2 linked regions of the Methylomagnum ishizawai genome follow. The protein of the gene in region 2 interacts with the protein of the main gene of each other region in a pairwise test. Links are inferred from orthologs where the notes say so. Each region holds a gene or a part of one and is shown on either strand. Other genes may lie near its edges.

Region 1 (2,931 bases), on a different replicon or contig from region 2:
CCAGAGCGGGATTTTGACCTTGCACAACCGCCCCGAGGGCGGCTTGGAGGCGCGGGTGCGCCTGCCCGCGCTCAAGGGCAACGGCAAGCCATGAAGACCGCCGCGGTTAGCCCGCCACGCCGGTCCGGGCGGATTTCACGGAGAACCTATGGCATTCGGACGCCGTATCGCCCAAACTTCCCCTATTTAAGAGGGAAACCGATGATGCGCTTCGCACGCTTGGGAGGGATGGCGGGACTGGCCTGGCTACTGGCGGCCTGCGCCCAGTTCAGGGATTCGGACACGCGCCTGACCGAAAACCACCTGTTCACCGCCGGCTTCAAGATCATGGAAGCCAACACCCCGGAACGGCAAGGCATGTTAAACGGGCTGGCTCCTGAAACCCTCACCCGCGTGCCGCGGCCCGAGGCAGTCTATTACATCTACGCCGACCCGGATATCTGTAGCTGCCTGTACGTGGGGCGGGAAACCGAGTTCGACAAACTGCAAGCCCTGTTGCGGGAACGGCAGGATTCCGACCGGCGGATGGTCGCCAGGGAACTGGAACAAGACCAACGCCTGGGCTGGGGACCGGGCGGACCCTGGGGCAATTGGGGCGCGGGCGGCAACAACGCCGGCAGGCCGGATTGGGACCCCCACTGAGTGGCGGGACACCCCACCTTATTTCGTTTGCGCGGGACCGGCGCGTCCCGCCCGTTTGGAGTTACGATGCGCAATGAATTGATCGGCGATGGCAGCAAAAGCTATATCCTCTCCGCCGGGGTGATTATCGTGCGGGGCTTGCAAAGCCCGCATTACCTATTGCTGCGGGCTTTCCAATATTGGGATTTCCCCAAGGGCGTGGTGGAACCGGGCGAAGACCCGTTCATGGGCGCCCAACGCGAGGTGGAGGAGGAAACCGGGCTGACCGGCTTGCTGTTCCATTGGGGCAAGACCTTCCAGGAAACCCGTCCCTACGGCATCGGCAAGATCGCCCGCTATTACCTGGCCGAATCCCCCGAGGGCGAGGTGTTCCTGCCGGTGAACCCGGCGCTGGGACGGGCCGAACACGAGGAGTTCCGCTGGGTGGATTTCAAGGCGGCGCGGAGCCTGGTCGGCCCCCGGTTGAAGCCGATCCTGAACTGGGCCGATTGGCTGGTGACCCATGGCCGGAATGGTTGAGGCCCGAGCGGCGGCAACCCCGGTGGAACCGGCCCCGATTTGCTAAAATCGCCGCCCTCGTTCCACCGACCGGACCCCGCGATGCAGATTCACCTGGAATTGGATACCACCGGGCTGATGTGCCCCCTGCCCTTGCTCAAGCTCAAGAAAGCCCTGCAAACCCTACAGGGCGGCCAGACCGTGTTGGTTTTGGCGACCGACCCGGCCTCGGTGCTGGATTTCGGCGTGTTCCTGGAACAGGCCGGGCACGAACTGCTGGAGCGCAGCGAGGACACCGGGGTGTTCCGCTATCTGATACGCAAAGGCTGAAGCCGGGATTCAGCCACGCAGGCCGATGACCGGCCAGCCCCGTTCCTGGGCATGGCGGGCCAAGTTCGGATCCGGGTCCACCGCCACCGGATGCTCAACCCGTTCCAATAGCGGCAAATCGTTGTGGGAATCGCTATAGAACCAGCTTCCCGCCCAATCCCGCCCCGTTTCCGCCAGCCATTCCTCCAACCGCGCCACCTTGCCCGCCTGGAAACAGGGCGTGCCCTCGAAACGCCCGGTATAGCGCCCATCCCGGAATTCCGGCGTGGTGGCGATCAGGTGTTCGATGCCGTACAAACGGGCGATGGGCTCGGTTACGAAGCGGTTGGTGGCGGTGACGATCATGGGCAGGTCGCCCGCCGCCCGGTGCTTTTCGACCAAGGCCCGCGCCGCCGGCAACAGGATCGGCCCGATTTTAGCCTCGACGAATTCCTCCCGCCAGCGATACAGGGTCGAAGGCTCGTGCCGGGCCAAGGGGGCCAGCGCGAACGCCAAAAACCGGGCGATATCCAAACACCCTTGTTTATAGTCCTCATAGAAACGGGCGTTGGCGGTTTCGTATTCCTGGGCATCGACGATGCCGCGCTCAACCAGGAACTGGCCCCACAGATAATCGCTGTCACCCGCGATCAAGGTGTTATCGAGATCGAATATTGCCAGACTCACGAGATTCCTTTAAATTCCAAGATGACGGTAAGAAGAAAACCGTCAGCGGCCCGCCCCGATGGCCTGGGTGGCCGCAGCCGGATCCAACCGGCGCTAACGCCGGACCGAAACCGTAACACCGCCGGACAAAACAGGCGGATTATACACCAGCCACCAACCAGGATGCGCCCCCTGTCATGATCGACCCGGATGGCTACCGCCTCAACGTAGGCATCATCTTATGCAACGACGAGGGCCGTGTATTCTGGGCGCGGCGGTTGGGGATGCGTTCCTGGCAATTTCCCCAGGGCGGCATCAAATTCAACGAAGACCCGCAATCCGCCATGTATCGGGAATTGTACGAGGAAGTCGGACTGCGCTACCGCGACGTGAAGATCATCGCCCGCACCCGCGATTGGCTGCGCTACGACCTCCCCGAGCGCTATATCCGCAAGCATTCCTATCCGCTGTGCATCGGCCAGAAGCAACTCTGGTTCATGCTCCGCCTCCGTGCCAGCGAATCCCGCATCCGCCTCAACCGCACCGCCAAGCCCGAATTCGACCATTGGTGCTGGGTCGATTATTGGTATCCGGTCAGCGATGTGGTCTATTTCAAACGGCAGGTCTACCGCCAAGCGCTGACCGAACTCGGCAACCATCTGGCCCCCGGCAAACCCGCCCGCGCCCCCGCCGCGCCCCTGCCCACCGGTCCCCGGATCGTGGTCCAGGAAGGCTGAGCCGTCCCTTCAATAGCCCCGCGACGAGAAGTCCAAACCCTCGGGAATGTCCCGGCCCCGCCCCAGCGTGGTCTCGATG
Region 2 (2,902 bases):
TCGGTCAAGGTGACAGCCATGGGATGCGCTCCGCTTATTGGGTCTTGGAGGAACAGGTCGTGCCCTCGGCCACCGAGAACGAACTACCGCAGCTACAGGAAGACGCCGCGTTGGGGTTCTTGATGACGAAGCGCGAGCCTTCCAGCCCTTCCTGATAGTCGATTTCCGCGCCCATCAGGTATTGCAGGCTGGCGGCATCGACCATGAGGGTGACACCGTCGGTCTGGACCGTGGTGTCGTCCTCGTTGATGGCTTCCTCGAAGGAAAAGCCGTATTGGAAGCCGGAACAGCCACCGCCCGAGACATAGACCCGCAGCTTGAGATCGGGATTGCCTTCATCGGCGATGAGTTCGGCCACCTTGTTGGCGGCGTTGGCGGTGAAGATCAGCGCGGCGGGCGGCGGCGTCGGGTCTTGGAAATCGGCCAGGGCGTTGATGGCGGTCATGGTGACGGCTCCTAGGATTTGGGAATTAAGCGGCGGTCTTGCAGATGTCGTAGCCCGAGTCGTTGGTGTTGCTCTTGGCGCGGTAGTCGTTGACGGCGGCCTTGATGGCGTCTTCCGCCAACACCGAGCAATGGATTTTCACCGGCGGCAGGGCCAGGGCTTCGGCGATTTGGGAGTTTTTGATGCTGAGGGCCTCGTCGATGCTCTTACCCTTCACCCATTCGGTGACCAGGGAACTGGAGGCGATGGCCGAGCCGCAGCCATAGGTCTTGAACTTGGCGTCCTCGATGATGCCGGCGTCGTTGACCTTGATTTGCAGCTTCATCACATCGCCGCACGCGGGCGCGCCGACGACGCCTGTGCCCACGTCCGAGTCCTGGGTGTCGAGGGTGCCGACGTTGCGGGGATTTTCGTAATGGTCGATGACCTTTTCGTTGTACGCCATGATGGTTCTCCGGGATGGGGGGGTGTAAAGGGGGCCGCTTAGTGCGCCGCGGCCCATTGGACCGAGTTGATGTCGATACCGTCCTTGTACATCTCCCACAGGGGCGAGAGGTCGCGCAGACGCTCGACGGCTTTATGGATCAAGGAAATCGCGTAATCCACGTCCGCTTCGGTGGTGTAGCGGCCGAGGGTGAAGCGTATGGAGCTATGGGCCAGTTCGTCGGTGCGGCCCAGCGCCCTCAGTACATAGGAAGGTTCCAGGCTGGCCGAGGTGCAGGCCGAACCGCTGGACACGGCCAGGTCCTTCAGGGCCATCATCAGGGATTCGCCTTCCACATAGTTGAAGCTGACATTGAGGTTGTGTACGACGCGCTGTTCCAGGTCGCCGTTGATATAAACCTCTTCCATGCCCTGCACGGCGGACAGGAGCTTGTCGCGCAGGAAGCGGATGCGCTCGTTCTCGGCGGCCATTTCCAGGCGGGCCAAGCGGAAGGCTTCGCCCATGCCGACGATCTGATGCGGGGCCAGGGTGCCGGAACGCATCCCGCGCTCATGGCCACCGCCGTGCATCATGGCTTTCAAGCGGATGCGGGGCTGGCGGCGCACATAGAGGGCGCCGATGCCCTTGGGGCCGTAGGTCTTGTGGGCCGAGAACGACATCAGGTCCACCGGAAGCTTCTTCAGGTCGATTTCGACCTTGCCGGTGGATTGCGCCGCATCGACATGGAACACGATGCCGTTGGCGCGGCAGATTTCGCCGATGGCGGCGATGTCCTGGATCACGCCGATCTCGTTGTTGACGTGCATCACCGAGACCAGGATGGTGTCGAGCCGGATCGCGGCTTTGAAGGCGTCGAGGTCGATCAGGCCGTTGGGCAAGGGATCGAGATAAGTCACCTCGAAACCTTGGGCTTCCAGTTCGCGCATGGTATCCAACACCGCCTTGTGTTCGGTATTGACGGTGATGAGGTGTTTGCCTTTGGTTTCGTAGAACTGGGCCGCGCCCTTGATGGCGAGGTTGTCGGATTCGGTCGCGCCCGAGGTCCAGACGATTTCCTTGGGATCGCAATTCACCAGTTTGGCGATTTCCTCGCGGGCTTCCTCCACCGCTTTCTCGGCGGTCCAGCCGAAGCTATGGGAACGGCTGGCGGGATTGCCGAAGGCTTCGGTCAGATAAGGGATCATCTTGTCGGCGACACGCGGATCGACCGGGGTCGTTGCCGAGTAATCGAGATAAATCGGTAATTTCATGGGCTACTCCGGGATCGGTGGGCACAAGCGCCGGGCCATTTTTCTCGAACGGCCAGACTGGCTGGACTGACTTACCCGAAGCAATGGCTGTGCCATGCTTATATTTTATGTAAGCTTTTGATATTAAAGCATATTTTTAGATGTCGCGGGGGTGTGGGATTTGTCGGGTTCCCCACAATGGTGTGTGTGAATGTTGTTTATAGGGTCCGATGCCCACGTGCCGCCGGTCCGCTCCGGGGATGTCGGCGTCCGGGCGGCCCGGCACCGCCCAGGCCGCGGTTTCCCTTGCCGGATACAACCCTGGATTTTCCATCCGGCTACCAGATATGGGGTTTATATTGTGTGATCTATTTCAAATTTTTGTGCCTGGAGGCTGGTAGGAAGCGGGGTAATCGGGCGTTTATAGCATTGATATACGGTGTTTATCGTCAAATTGTATTTGCCGCAGTGCGCGTAGATTGCTATTCTGTATCGCGTTTTGACATAACGTATTTTTAAAGGCCGTGTAAGCGGTTTTATTTTGTCAAAAACCATATTTAAAATAGTCGAAATAGTTGTTTTTTAATACCACCTTATATTGGCGAACAGCCTCTCTTCTTTGGAGGATTGAAGATGAACAATGTAGACATGAAATCGCCCATCAAAACGAACAAGACCCTTCAAACAACCGGCGCTGTTTGTTCCATTTTGCTGGTGATGGCCACAGGTATGGGGACGGCGCGGGCCGGCCTGATTTTCACCTTCGAGGAGGTCGGCTCAGAT

What was found. Proteins that work in one complex are often made in the same cells at the same time.
Region 1: the proteins of B9N93_RS22545 (region 2) and B9N93_RS13920 interact in binary tests that used the Escherichia coli proteins (3 or more experiments, as listed by UniProt). The link is inferred for Methylomagnum ishizawai from one-to-one orthologs.

Annotation. Positions count from the first base shown.
Region 1 is NZ_FXAM01000001.1:3,153,315-3,156,245, forward strand. Bases 1-2,856 are described here. They hold B9N93_RS13920 (sulfurtransferase TusA family protein), read left to right. Parts: upstream 1-1,242; coding sequence 1,243-1,470; downstream 1,471-2,856. Other genes in these bases: B9N93_RS13905 (ATP-binding protein), read left to right, coding at 1-94; B9N93_RS13910 (hypothetical protein), read left to right, coding at 202-642; B9N93_RS13915 (bis(5'-nucleosyl)-tetraphosphatase), read left to right, coding at 709-1,161; B9N93_RS13925 (histidinol-phosphatase), read right to left, coding at 1,480-2,136; B9N93_RS13930 (RNA pyrophosphohydrolase), read left to right, coding at 2,313-2,852. Outside these bases: cpdA (3',5'-cyclic-AMP phosphodiesterase), read right to left, coding at 2,862-2,931. UniProt on the Escherichia coli protein: Sulfur carrier protein involved in sulfur trafficking in the cell. Part of a sulfur-relay system required for 2-thiolation during synthesis of 2-thiouridine of the modified wobble base 5-methylaminomethyl-2-thiouridine (mnm(5)s(2)U) in tRNA.
Region 2 is NZ_FXAM01000003.1:106,744-109,645, forward strand. What follows is about bases 35-2,861. They hold B9N93_RS22545 (IscS subfamily cysteine desulfurase), read right to left. Parts: upstream 2,141-2,861; coding sequence 929-2,140; downstream 35-928. Other genes in these bases: erpA (iron-sulfur cluster insertion protein ErpA), read right to left, coding at 35-445; iscU (Fe-S cluster assembly scaffold IscU), read right to left, coding at 471-890; B9N93_RS22550 (PEP-CTERM sorting domain-containing protein), read left to right, coding at 2,753-2,861. Also shown: iron-sulfur cluster assembly protein IscA, read right to left, coding at 1-20; more of B9N93_RS22550, read left to right, coding at 2,862-2,902. UniProt on the Escherichia coli protein: Master enzyme that delivers sulfur to a number of partners involved in Fe-S cluster assembly, tRNA modification or cofactor biosynthesis. Catalyzes the removal of elemental sulfur from cysteine to produce alanine.